Regions from separate parts of the Macrococcoides bohemicum genome, predicted to be linked through region 2. Evidence: riboswitches for the same ligand, from Rfam matches in the RefSeq annotation. Region 2 holds a riboswitch; each other region holds the start of a gene.
What was found. Region 2 has a riboswitch for S-adenosylmethionine ahead of HT586_RS01060 (O-acetylhomoserine aminocarboxypropyltransferase/cysteine synthase family protein). Riboswitches for the same ligand answer to the same signal wherever they lie in the genome.

Region 1: another riboswitch for S-adenosylmethionine. It lies ahead of HT586_RS03255 (methionine ABC transporter ATP-binding protein); the one in region 2 lies ahead of HT586_RS01060 (O-acetylhomoserine aminocarboxypropyltransferase/cysteine synthase family protein).
Region 3: another riboswitch for S-adenosylmethionine. It lies ahead of HT586_RS03985 (methionine ABC transporter ATP-binding protein); the one in region 2 lies ahead of HT586_RS01060 (O-acetylhomoserine aminocarboxypropyltransferase/cysteine synthase family protein).

The regions. Positions count from the first base shown of each region.
Region 1 covers NZ_CP054482.1:613,262-618,087, reverse strand. The annotation lists gene HT586_RS03260 (methionine ABC transporter permease) at 1-652, opposite strand, end outside; gene HT586_RS03255 (methionine ABC transporter ATP-binding protein) at 642-1,658, opposite strand; SAM riboswitch class I at 1,728-1,834, opposite strand; gene HT586_RS03250 (phospholipase D family protein) at 1,958-3,445, opposite strand; gene HT586_RS03245 (hypothetical protein) at 3,508-4,826, opposite strand, start outside.
Region 2 covers NZ_CP054482.1:201,557-206,382, forward strand. The annotation lists gene HT586_RS01050 (HAD-IC family P-type ATPase) at 1-516, opposite strand, end outside; gene HT586_RS01055 (homoserine O-acetyltransferase/O-succinyltransferase family protein) at 643-1,431, opposite strand; gene HT586_RS01060 (O-acetylhomoserine aminocarboxypropyltransferase/cysteine synthase family protein) at 1,432-2,709, opposite strand; SAM riboswitch class I at 2,800-2,895, opposite strand; gene HT586_RS01065 (PPK2 family polyphosphate kinase) at 2,973-3,833, opposite strand; gene HT586_RS01070 (hypothetical protein) at 3,958-4,176, shown strand; gene HT586_RS01075 (GNAT family N-acetyltransferase) at 4,134-4,412, shown strand; gene HT586_RS01080 (formate/nitrite transporter family protein) at 4,455-4,826, opposite strand, start outside.
Region 3 covers NZ_CP054482.1:758,652-763,477, reverse strand. The annotation lists gene HT586_RS03995 (MetQ/NlpA family ABC transporter substrate-binding protein) at 1-275, opposite strand, end outside; gene HT586_RS03990 (methionine ABC transporter permease) at 328-1,020, opposite strand; gene HT586_RS03985 (methionine ABC transporter ATP-binding protein) at 1,013-2,038, opposite strand; SAM riboswitch class I at 2,111-2,216, opposite strand; gene HT586_RS03980 (thioredoxin family protein) at 2,256-2,567, opposite strand; gene HT586_RS03975 (toprim domain-containing protein) at 2,539-2,928, opposite strand; gene gcvH (glycine cleavage system protein GcvH) at 3,021-3,389, opposite strand; gene HT586_RS03965 (Spx/MgsR family RNA polymerase-binding regulatory protein) at 3,462-3,815, opposite strand; gene HT586_RS03960 (thioredoxin family protein) at 3,959-4,279, shown strand; gene HT586_RS03955 (nitroreductase family protein) at 4,326-4,826, opposite strand, start outside.

The DNA of each region.
Region 1 (4,826 bases), 410 kb from region 2:
TATATATGCTTGCTACTTTGTTACCGATAAATTGTGTGATCTGAACTAAAACAATTAATATAAGCACTGTAATAAACATGACTACAACGTCAAAGCGCTGATAGCCATATGTAAAAGCGAGATACCCTATGCCACCAGCACCAACAAGACCTGCTACTGCAGAGAACTCGATGAGTGATACGGTAGTAAAGGTTAACCCTAAAATGAGGGCTCCTGCTGCTTCCGGAATTAATACTTTAAATAAAATATCAAACTTACTTGAACCCATAGACTGCGCTGCTTCAATTACACCACGATCTACTGAAACGATATTGTTTTCCACAACACGCGCAATAGATAATGATGCAGCTAACGTCATCGGAAATATCGCTGCCCAGATCCCGATAGATGTACCTACTAAAAATCTAGTAATCGGAATCAGTGCTACTAAGAAAATAATGAACGGAATCGGTCGAATTGTATTGATGATTGCGTTCAATATCGTATTTAACACTTTATTTTCTAAAATATTGCCCTTACCAGTTGCATATAATAATATACCTAGCGGTAAACCAATGAGTGTTGCCAGTACTAAAGTAATTGCTACCATGATGAGTGTGCTGATTGTGTGCTCTAATATTACTGGCCAGAATGTACTTAAATCAGTTTTCAAATCCTTCTACCTCCCTTACTTCTATGCCGTGCTGTGTTATTTCTGATAAGGCACTTTGAATATTTTGAACATCACCAACCGCTTCGATTAATAAATTCCCAAATAATCTATCAGTTAACTCGGTGATACCGCCATACAAAATATTAAAATCAACATGATTTGCTCTACCAATCTTACTCAATACCGGCTCAAGAATTTGTTCATGATTAAAGATAAATCGATATAGTTTACGATTCGTAACATTAATATCTTTAGGGATGTCATCATTAAGTACACTATGCACAAAACGCTTTGTTGTTGGATGAACAGGTGTAGTAAATAGTTCAAATACCTTGTTACTCTCAACCACTCTGCCCTTTTCCATTACAGCTACTTCATCACAAATTGATTTCACAACTTCCATCTCATGGGTGATGATCACTATCGTGATATTAAGCTTTTCATTGATATCTTTTAACAGGTTTAATATTTCATCTGTCGTTTCAGGATCCAGTGCACTTGTTGCTTCATCACAAAGTAATATATCAGGATTCGTTGCTAACGCTCTTGCAATACCTACACGCTGCTTCTGTCCACCGGATAACTGATTTGGGTAATCATCTTTCTTATCATCAAGACCGACAAATGCCAGTAATTCGTCCACACGCTGCTCGATTTCAGCTTTAGAATATTGTTTCGTTAGCTTTAAAGGATAACGAATATTATCACTGATTGTCTTTGCTTTAAATAAATTAAACTGCTGAAATATCATGCCAATATTTTGACGTTGTTTACGTAAATCTTTCTCCTTTAATCCAACGATATCTCTACCTTCAACATATACATGACCAGAAGATGGCGCTTCAAGTCGATTAATTAACCTGAGTAAAGTTGATTTCCCAGCACCTGAATATCCAACAATGCCGTAGATTTGACCCTTCTTGATTGAAAGCGATACATCATCTAGTGCATTAATCGAACCTTTCTTTGTTTGATACGTTTTAGTCACGTGATCAATTTCAATGATTCCCATTTTTTCTCCTCCCAAAATAAAAAACGTGCACTCAGCTGGTAGCTAAATGCACGTTATACGTCCGATTTATCTGCCAAGCATGAGCTTGATGGAATTAGCACAGTGCTCTAAATTAGAGTCCGCTGCTGAGACTTCATCGGGCCATATCCCTCTGTCTCTCTTGATAAAATAATTATTAATTTGTTTTACATGTTACAGTGAATCAAATTATCTGTCAACAACATTTTAAAAAAAGTTTGAGCTGGGGATTTTTTGGCCGATAAATCCAGTTTGTCGGCCATCAAATACCATTTTTAAAAACTTGATAATCCACTAAACTCCTGAATACGATATATTACTGATTTCAAGAATGAAGGATCCTTCTTTACATCATAATGATCAGTTACATGCGCATAAGTATTATCCCATTTCGCATCAAAATCCTGATCAATCTTAGTAAATACCGGTAAGCTCGATTGTCCAGAAATCATAACATCCGTCTCTAGATTTAAGTCACCGACATTACGTCTTGTTAAATTCGCACTCCCTAAGATTAAAGTCGATTCATGTTTATCGTTATCTTTCAGCAATGTAAATTTCGCATGATACTGTTCACCATGACTCACTGCCCATTTAATCTTGATGTTATCATCCGACTTTGCAATTAACTCGTGTGCAACCGGTTTATTCGGAATGCCAGGTTTTTCTTTACCGAATGCTTCTTTATTTACATCTAGAATTAACTGCACATCTACACCACGTTTACTTGCATTAATTAAAGATTTTACAATATCTCGATCAGCAATATAGAACATGCCCATCTTAATAGAATCTCCATCACTCATTCGACCAATCTCTTCTAACAGCGCAGCTTTAATCTTCCCTTCAGTAACTAGTGTTGTCGTATAATTCATACCATTATTAAATGCGCGTGCATTGATCTTAAAATCATCAACTCTTAAATCTGCACCACTCATATTCATCGCATGTACTTCACTATTGATTAAATCTTCCTGAATCTGACCTCTTACTTTTAATGCAACATTTTGATGATGACCACTCGGATCATGTGGGTTACTTGAAGCAATAATTGCAGTCTTCTCTGTTACTAACGTTTTACGGTGATTGGCTTTCATATTGAGCAATCTACCAAATCCACGAACCGTTACATTCGGTTCATCTTTAGAAAAAATATTGGTAATTAATCCATTCTCATTATTACCAAACCAACGTAATGTTGGGCGCCAGAAACCTGAATATACTGGATTAGAGTCTCGTAAATGAACGAGATTCGTTTCATATAAATTTATTCCATTAGCGCGCAACTTTTTATAATGCGCAGGTGTATAACTGCCGTAGAATGAATTGATCGGGTCAGTTAACATATATATTCTAATATTCGGTTGAGCCTTCTTTTTAGCAACTAATGCATCCGTTAATTGTTCAGTTAATTTAGGAAATTCAATTTCACCATCATAAGCATTATTAAATAAAAACATATCCAGAATAATAAAGTCCTGTGCATCGCGAATTGCCTGTAATTGAGCATTAAAGATTTTGTGATCGTAATGCATCACCTTATCTTTCTCATATGTATTATCAATCAACACTTCAGCATCATTTGTCTTACTATAATCAAACCATTTCGACACGCCACCTGGCAGTGGTTTATTGGCACCATATATCGCACAAACAATATATGCGCCAAAGCAAATGAACGCAATTTTTTTGAAACCAAATTTCTTTTTTCTGCGTTTATTTTTAGGCTTAGATTTAGTAACTTGTTTCGTTTTTTTCGGCATAGCACACCTCCATATATTCACTTTATTATACCAAAAAAACAAAGCCCATAAGGACTTTGCTTTTAGTTATTCATAAGTACAAATTGGAATCCGCCATCAAAATAGTAAAGATGATTTCCATTTGAATTTGCACCATTTTCATTAAATTTTTCTTTAAATTGATTTCTGTTTATCTTTTTCGCAAAGTCAAGTTGCTTCACATCAACATCTTGAGTGGTTTTTATTTTTTTATAATTCGATTTGTCTCCTAAATCGTATATATTTCCTAGAGGCAATGCTGAGCTAAGATTAGAAATTAGTTTCTCTTTAACTAAATAACGAAGAATTTCCGTATCGTATAACGAAATATATAGACTGTCTTCATTAAATCCCATATCATTTTCACTAAATACAAGATTAAGAACCGTATTATTGAAAGGAATATCACCCTTTTCATCATAAGATTTTTTATACTTTTCAATTAATAAAGGTTTAAGTAGTTCTTTTTGTCTTTCACTTAAATCTTGTCCTGCAAAAGAGTTATCTGATGTTTCAATATTTAAAGTAACACTTTTCTTCATTAATTTATCCCAATTGATATAATTCGTAATCGTTTCCGCATTCTCTTTAGTAGCAACATTTTTCATATATCGATTAAAAGTATTCTCATCAACATAATAGTGACGATTTATTTTACGACCATCATTCATTTTATATGTAATATCTACTGGTACTTGAGTATTTGAATTAGCAGTAGCACGTTTCGCCTTTACTAAATCTTTATGGCCATCTATGACATCCTGAATAAATTTCTTGTCAGGTACGGCTGCTTTACTTAAAATGCCATCTTCTAATAAATGATCATTTTCATTAAATGATGTTTGTACACTCTTAACACTTTCCGCTTCAGGCACATAATTTTCTCTCATTTGTCCTGAAATATATATACCTAAAATGGAAACAGCGATTAAACCTAAGGTCATCGCATATAGTTTACGATCAAACTGAATTCTCACAGATTTCTGAGCAATCATTTCCAGGAATATATAAATCAAAGTGAAAGATACTATATATATAAATATCGTGATTAATTTTTGCTCATTAAAGATTGAGTTGAATATAATGCCTCCAAGTAACGTAGCGATTAGCATTGAAATAAAGAACACAATAAAATGTGCATAGTTTGTCGCATATGCTTCGTTAATACGTTCGTTCTTTCGTTTTCTATAAATAATAAAATTCAATAAGAATATTACAATACTCACGATTAACACAATCAATAAATATTTGAAATCCAGTTTATCATTCATAATATTTCCAAGAAAGCGAAAAGGTACAGTAAGATTCATCATCAATTTTTCCGGATAACTTTCTAACCCTTTAAACATGAACATATGTGTCG
Region 2 (4,826 bases):
AGATTCGCCGGTTAAAGCAGACTCTTCAATCTTTAGATTATTCGCCTCGATTAAACGTAAGTCTGCAGGTATCTTCTCACCGGATGATAAAATAACGATATCTCCGATTGTCAATTGTTCGCCGGGAATAGTTTGACTACGGCCATCACGAATTACTACAGCCTCACTCGTCATCATTTTACGAATGCTTTCTAAAGCTTTTTCAGCACGAGATTCCTGTACATAACCAATGATTGCATTAATAATTGCAACAAGAATGATAACCGACATATCAAGAAAGTGTCCTAAAAATCCTGTAATAGCTGCAGCAACTAGTAATACATATATTAAAATATCGTTAAAGTGACCGAAAAACTTAATGATTTTAGGTTTGTCTCGCTTTGCTGGGAGTGCATTAAGACCATAAGTTAACCGGTTTGCTTCAACTTGTTCATGGGACAAACCGCTTTTTATAGAGGTGTGAAATGCAAGAATCGTGTCATCGATTGTGAGTTGATACCATTTTTCATTTTTCATAATGAACATTCCTTTGCGTATAGTATTACTCTTATCGTAACGCAAATAATTAAGTAATTCTAACGAAAGGAATGTATTTAATAGGAATTAACACAATGATTAAATCTTTGTGAATTTTTAATATTATTACTTGCTTTTATCAGTATTAACCATAGTTACAAAGGCATTGAAAAATGAATCAGCAAAAGGCTTCCAACGTCGCATTACCAAATTACTAGAATTATCATGAGCGTAGTAATTTTCAGGTAATGAAATTGTTAGCCCTTTTTTGCAATCACGAATATATTCCGTATGAAGCGTATTAGGTGCATACTCTAAATGACCATTTATATAAATGTCTTTATTATCTTTTGAAATTAATAAATCTGCACCAAATTCAGGATGAGTGCTGACTATGGTTAAGTCAGTCTTATCTTTAATATCCTGTATCCCAAAATTAGTATAACGAGATTGGGGTATATAATAGCTTTGATAATTTTTTGTTAAAGGATGATCTGCCAGAACATCATAAGAATAAACGCCAAACAATTTATTATTACCTTTAAAAGTGAATTTCTCAATATTGTAATAGTGATGTAGTGCAAATTGTGCTGCCCAGCAAATAAATAAACGCGTTTGTTGTTGTGCTTTAGACCAATCTATGATGCTTTTAAGTTCATCATTATAATATACAGATGCAAAAGGGAGATGCTCTACAGGTGCTCCTGTCACGATTAACGCATCATAATCGTGTTGTTTAGCTTGGTCGAAATTTATATAATGTTGCTTAGCATAATTTCTCTTTTCGGTATTAGTTCGATGTGTCTTTAAATATAAAAAATCAATCATAGCTGTATTAAAATGATGTTTAAACTGCAGTTCCGTCTCGAATTTATTTGGCATTAAATTAATGATAAGGATACGAGGAATATTCAATTAAATCACACTTAATCCTTGTTCCAGGTCTGCGATGATATCATCAATATGTTCAATGCCAATAGAAATTCGAATCGTTTCTGGACTTACACCTGCTGCGAGCTGTTCAGCTTCTGTAAGTTGTGCATGTGTAGTAGAAGCGGGATGAATGATAAGTGATTTTGCATCTCCAACATTTGCAAGTAAAGAGAAGAGCTTAAGTGATTCGATAAACTTCTTGCCGGCTTCACGTCCACCCTTAACTCCAAACGTAAAGATAGAACCTGCACCTTTAGGTAAATATTTTTCTTGTAATGTTTTGTATGGACTCTCTGGTGTATCTGCATATTTAATCCACGCGACTTTATCGTGATTTGAAAGAAACGCGATTACCTTTTTTGTATTTTCCACGTGACGCTCTACACGAAGAGAAAGTGTTTCTAATCCTTGAGTTAATAGAAATGAATTGAACGGTGAAATTGCTGCACCAGTATCTCTGAGTAGTGTTGTACGTATCTTAAAAGCATAGGCTGCTTCACCAAAAGCTTCGGTAAAAACGAGATTATGATAGCTAGGATCAGGTTCTGATAAGTTTTTAAACTTACCGTTATTCCAGTCAAAATTGCCACTGTCAATAATGACCCCACCAATTGAAGTACCATGTCCTCCTATAAATTTAGTTGCGGAATGTACGACAATATCTGCGCCAAACTCAATTGGACGACACAGATAAGGAGAAGCAAAAGTATTATCGACGATTAAAGGAATACCATGATTATGTGCAATGTTTGCAAGTGCTTCAATATCTTCAACATTTCCTTCGGGATTACCGATAGTTTCTACAAAAATAGCTTTCGTATTTTCTTTTAATGCTTCTTTTACATGTTCTAAATTTGTCGTATCCACGAGTGTTGCTTCAATACCGAATTTCTTGAATGTGTGTTCAAATAAAGTGTGTGTTCCGCCATATAAGCTTGTAGTTGCTACAATGTGGTCACCGCTGTTCGCAATAGTTTGTATTGCATAAGTAATGGCAGCCATTCCTGAAGCGACTGCGACACCAGCCACGCCGCCTTCAAGTTCAGCAACACGTGTCTCAAAAGCAGCTGTTGTAGGATTTGTAAGTCTTGAATATATATTACCTAATTCTTTTAAACCGAAGAGATTTGCAGCATGTTCCGTATCGTTGAATGTAAATGATGTTGTTTGATAAATAGGGAGTGCACGTGCGTTCGTTTCCTTGTCGATGACTTGTCCTGCGTGAACTTGCAAAGTTTCAAATCTGTACTGTTTTGTCATTATAAATTCCTCCTGGCATTAAATTGTATTCCACACTAAATTTAATAAGAGGAGCAAAAAATGAGCCTACCTCAAAGAAGTAGACTCATAAGCTCATCTTTCAGGTTATACCTGCTGGAATTAGCACCTAATTGAATAGGTTGCTGGGTTTCATGGGGCCAGTCCCTCCACCACTCTGGATAAGTTATATTTAGTTGTAAGAATTAAACATTATTCTAAAACGATTGTTCTGAATTGTCAAACATTTATTTTAAAATCATTTGTTAGTTATGCTTTAATTTATTGATATATTCCTCTAGTTTCTCTTGATTTTCTTGTGAAATTTCAGGAAACTCAGGCTTTAATCGTTCTATCGTATCTATCATAACTTCTGTAACGATACGTCTTGTATGCCATTCATCATCTGCAGGTAAAACAAACCACGGGCTATGTTCAGTAGATGTTGCTTCTAACATTTCAGAGAATATTTTTTGGTAGTCATCCCAATACTCACGCTCTTTTACGTCATTGAATGAAAATTCCCAGTTCTTATCTTTATTAGTCATTCGCTCAAGTAAACGATCACGTTGCTCATCTTTTGACATGTTGAAGAAGAATTTAATCACTTCAAATCCATTTTCAGTTAAATAACGTTCATAATCATTGATTTGACGATATCGTGTTTTCCAAATTGATTCATCTACTTCATTATTTGGTGTTTCGTGTGTCGCAACAGAATCATGTATTCTTGGCGCAAGTACATCTTCATAGTATGAGCGATTAAAAATTCCAATTTGCCCACGCTCAGGTAAACCTTCATGATAACGCCATAAATAGTCATGTTTAAGTTCTGTGTCATTCGGCTTACCGAAAGAAGTAGTCTTTAATCCCTGTGCACTTAGATTAGAGAAGATATAACTGATAACTTCATCTTTTCCGGCAGCATCTAGCGCCTGCAATACAACGATGATACCATTCTTTTCAGCAGCATGTAATTTTAGATGGAGTTTTTCAAGTTTTTCTGTTAAAACAGGTACGATATCCGCTTTTATCTTATCATTATTTTGTTTTTCATTTTCTGTTGATTTATAATTATTAAAATCAAATTTAGTATTAGGTATTACTTTATATTGGTTAATGTCCATAGAAACCCTCCATATACTTTTTGAATGTATTCCCTAGCAACTATAGAAGTAAACAGTATTTATATCTATTTGTTATAATTTAATAATAATCCTTATGAAATAAGATGACTTTAGAGAGGAATTTATGAAACTTATTCAATCTACCCATTACCACGAAGATTTACTTGAACAATTTGAGTTAACTGAAGAACAACTAAAGTTTGTGAAAAGTCCTGAAATAAATATCAATGTAGCAAAAGAAGATACTAATCGCACACCAATTTTTGGACTAAATGAAGAGGGAATACCTGTTGTATTTTTGTGTTACATGAACATAGCGAATTTGAAAGCAAATTTGAAGTAGATAACAGTATATATTTAAGATCTTTTTCGACTGACAACAGACATTTAAGACAAGGTTATGCAAAACAAGCATTATTTGCTTTACCGGAATTTATTATGAGTAATTTTCCGCATATTAAATATATAACGTTACTTGTGGATGTCCCTAATATCGTTGCACATGACATGTATTTAAAACTTGGATTTGTACAAGGTAATCAGGTAGAGGGGGAAGATACCCAGCTTACTGCAAGGTGAAAAAATGCGTGAAGTGTAAACTTCACGCAAATAAAAAGTTATTTAGTTTCTGATGACATCGTCTCTTCTACCGTTTAAGTATGCATAAACTAATCCGATAAATAAACCACCACCGATGTAGTTACCGATATATGCATAAAATAAGTTTTTCAGAACGTCAATCCAAGATAATGCATCGATATTGTAGAACATCATTCCGGCAAACAATCCTGCATTGTAAACAACGTGTTCGTAAGCCATAAATACAAAGATAACTACTCCGATACCGATGAAGAATACTTTAGCTAATACTTCCTTACATTGTAAAGAAATATAAATACCGATATTGATAAAGAAGTTAGCGAATATCCCTTTAATTAAAATTGCATGCCAACTTGATTCAATTGTTTTTGCATCTACTGTTTTAGTTAATGC
Region 3 (4,826 bases), 560 kb from region 2:
TGCTGGAAGTAGTTCGCATCGATGTCACCTTCTGATAACATACGGTTTGGTGTTGTATAGTCATTGATGATTTTAATCTTTAAATCATAACCTTCTTTTTTAAGTGCTGCTTTTGCTTCTTCTAAAATTTCTGCATGTGGTGCGGGTGAAGCCCCTACTGTGATCGTTTTGTCATCTGACTTTGAAGTTTTGTTGTCGTCAGATTTATCATTACCACAAGCTGCAAGAATTAATATTAATGATGCAGTAAGAAATACGTAAAATAATTTTTTCATTTTTAACGCTCCTCTTTTTTGTATTATTTTTATAAAAATCCATTATGGATAATTAACGTTTATCAACTTTCTTCGTAATAATGTCACCGACGAATTGAATGAGGAATACAATAATTAAAATAATTACTGTAGAAACAAAAATTACGTCATTTTGTCCTCTTGTGAATCCAACTAAGTAAGCTAAGTTACCTAAACCACCGGCACCAATAACGCCAGCGATTGCTGTAGAACCAACGAGTGCAATCGTTGTGACTGTAATACCAGATACAATCGCTGGTAAACTTTCAGGAATTAATACTTTTTTAATTAATGTCCATGTATTTGCGCCCATTGATTCCACAGCTTCAATTACACCTTTATCAATCTCTTTCAATCCAATTTCAACAAGTCGCGCGTAGAAAGGTGCCGCACCGATAATTAAAGCTGGTAGCGCTCCTTTTACACCACTGATTGTCTGCATGATTAAATTTGTAAAGGGGAATAGCAATAAAATCAAGATAATAAATGGGATTGCTCGGAATAAATTGACGATAAAAGCAGTAACACTATAAAATACACGAGCTGCTTTTGACTTACTTCGAGATGTTAAAAATAAAATAATGCCGATAATTAATCCAAATATAAATGTGAATATTGCAGAAATAAAAGTCATTGATAGTGTTTCAACAGTAGCAGTCCATACATCTGCCCATACCACATTTTTCATACCTAACATATCTGTCAATGTTTTAATAAAATTATCCATGTCTTTCTACCTCCATCTCAACACCATGGCTTTTTAATTCTTCAGCGATAGGTTGAAGTGATCCGTTAACTTCTTTAACATGAACAATTAAATTACCGAAAGATCCTGCTTGTGTATGTTTAACATTCCCTGCTAAGATATTCATCTCGATGCCGTACTTCTTAATTACTTTACTTACGATAGGCTGGCCAGTTGAAGATCCAACAAATTTTAATTTCAGGATACTGCCATGTGGATATGCTTGTTTAATCTCTTCGATTGAAGTCTCAGTTTCATTATCCTGGACATCATCACGTACAAAACGTTTTGAGATATTTGTTTTTGGATTATTAAATACTTCCATCACTGATCCTTCTTCAACCACTTTCCCTAACTCCATTACAGCTACTTTATGACAGATCTTGCGAATTACTTCCATCTCATGAGTGATTAAAATTATCGTTAAGTTCAACGTTTTATTGATATCAACTAATAGTTCTAGTATTTCATCTGTCGTCTGTGGATCTAAAGCACTCGTTGCTTCGTCACAGAGTAAAACATCAGGATCATTACTTAATGCACGGGCGATACCTACACGTTGTTTTTGTCCACCTGACAATTCTGAAGGATAAGCATTTTCTCTTCCTTCTAATCCAACAAGTTTAATCAAAGATTTCACTTTTGGACTGATGTCACTCTTTTTAACGCCAGCTATTTCAAGAGGTAATGCAATGTTATCATATACCGTTCTACTCCAAAGTAGGTTAAAATGCTGGAATATCATTGATATTTTTTGACGTTCTTTATTCAGTTGCTGCTTTGACAACTTATTGATGGTACTGCCATTTACAATCACGTCACCACTCGTAGGTAATTCTAATCCGTTAAACATTCGAATTAATGTACTTTTCCCAGCACCACTGAAGCCAATAATACCGTAGATCTCACCGCTTTGAATTTCAAGATTTACGTTATCGACAGCTTGTATATTTCCTTTTTTGGTTGTAAATGTCTTTACAACATTATTTAATGTAATCAAATTTGGCCTCCTAACAAAAAAACGTCTCTCCTATGTGGACATAAGAAAGACGATAATTATCTATTTTCGACTCTCTCATCTTCTAAAGTTAATATAACTTTATGTGAATTGGCACCATGTCATTATTGACGGTTGCCGGGTTTCATAGGGCACATCCCTCCACCACTCTAGATAAGAGTTTATTTAGTTGTTTTATGAATATGTTCTTTATCTTAAGTCAATTTGAAGTATTCGTCAACATTAAATTTAAATTTTCATATAAAGTTGTTACGGACTCAAATTGATAAGATATATTTTCTACCATGCCGTTACGTATAAACAACAATACCGGCACACTTTTAATTTCGTAATACTGACTTAAATTTTCATAGTAATTTAAATCAATTTTTGTAACTGGTATGTTTAGAGATGCAGCAGTAATATCTAACATCTTTTCTGCAAGCTTACATGTCCCACAAAACGGAGTATATCCAAATAGAATAAATGGTTGATCTGAAATTTCAAATTGCAAAAGCTGATTTAAGTTCATATTGCGCGGTCTTACCTTTCCAGACAAATTGTTGTTTTACATCAAACTGATGTTTTATCATCGTTCTTGCTAAATAATCTAGTGGACAATTACCCACCTCACCGTATTTCGGATCAATATGAATATGATTACTTTCACTCAAATGGCGTTTAAACCAAGATCTAATTTTGCGTCCAGCTTTATCGCTATCGGTCATAATATAAACTTTATGATGATACAAATCTTCAATCATATCATCCAGTTTTCCGATACCCATCGTGCCATTGGTGCATATAATATGTACAGGTTCCGTTAATACTTCTTGTAATCTTAGTTTATCACGCTTTCCTTCTACAACGATAACTTTAGTAATTACAGACATGTCCATCACCTTTTTATCATATTGTATTCAGTTTTAGCAATTTGATAATAAAAAAATTCCTTGATAAATTATTATCAAGGAGATTATACCATTTATGCGTTAATCATTTCATCATATTGTGCTTGATCCATTAATTCTTCAAGACCAGCATCGTCAGCTTCTACTTTAATCATCCATGCTTGATCCATTGCTGATTCGTTTACTAATTCAGGAGAATCTTCTAATTCAGAGTTAACTTCAATAACTTTGCCTGAGATAGGAGCATATAATTCAGATACAGTTTTTACTGACTCAACGCTACCAAAAGGAGCATCAACTTCGATTTCATCTCCAACTTCTGGTAATTCAACGAATACGATATCCCCTAATTCAGATTGTGCGAAATCTGTAATACCGATTGTCTTAACATTATCTTCTGATTTTACCCATTCATGATCTTTTGAAAATTTTAAGTTTGACATTATAAACCCTCCGTTTAATTAAAGTACTATCACTATAATAATGACACATTGTAAGCGTTTATTCAATTATTTTTATAACCAAGTATCGCTATATTCTTTTTCTTTAAAGCCTAAAGTAATTTTATTGCCATTAACAGCTAACGGTCTTTTAACTAACATACCATCTAAAGCAAGTAATTCAAACTTTTCATCATCTGACTTTTCGCTTAATGTTTCTTTAAGGTTTAATGCTTTAAATTTAGCACCCTGTTTATTGAACAGCGCATCAATATCGACATTTGTCTGCTCTACAATCGCTCTAAATTCAGCAGCAGTGGGAGTAAGTTCAACGATATGGATAGGTTCAAAACTAACGCCATGTGTTTCTAAATATTTTGCTGCCTTTCTACATGTACTACAATTTGGTAACTGATAAAATTTTATCATCATAGGCCTCCTTCTTAATTTAACCTAATATTAACAATTATTCTTAAAGGTTACAACTGCAATCCTTATCGTTTAATAATTTATTAAAAAGGTATATAATTATCATATAAATAAATTATATAAAACAATGTGAGGGAATAATTATGAGAACAATAAGTCAATATGAAGAATTTAAAGAAATTATAAATCAAGATGAGAAAGTAATCGTGAAATTCTTTGCAGATTGGTGTCCCGATTGTACACGTATGGATTTCTGGATTGATCCTATTGTAGATGAATACAATGACTATACATGGTATAAAATCAACCGTGACCAAGTACCTGAAGCTGCTGATGAGAATGAAGTGATGGGTATCCCAAGTATCCTTATCTTTGAAAAAGGTGAAAAATTAGCACATCTTCATTCTGCTAACGCAAAAACGCCTGAATCAGTTAAAGCATTTTTAGCTGAAAACTTAAAATAAAACTTTAAATTTAAAAAACCATCCATTGATAAAATGGATGGTTTTTTTAGTATGTAGAAATTAAGTTAGTATTCTTTCTTGTCTTATATTCTGCTTCCGTTTGTGCTGTTAAATAAACCGCTCCATAAATCATTTCATCGGCCTCACAACCTAGATGTTTTGATAACTCTGGGTGTAGTAAAGGAGGTTGTGTTTTAATACAGCTGCCTATCTTTTCTTCATATAAAGCTAATGAAAGTGTCTGCATAAAACCGCCAATCGCAAGAACATCTTCTAAATTTTCTTTTTGACGTCGATCACGTGGACCAACAATTAACAATATACCAGCAAGTATTTTTGTTTTATCTACATGCTGAATTTTTTTCTCAGCATTATTCTTAAATGCAACGTCAGCAAACGTCTGTGCATAGTTTTCTAATCTTTCCTTTTTAACCCACACAATGCGCCATGGTTCACGCATACCGTGATTAGGTGCAAATGTCGCTAATTCAATCGCACGTTCTACAGCACTATCTTCAACAATCGTATCAACATACTGTTTAATACT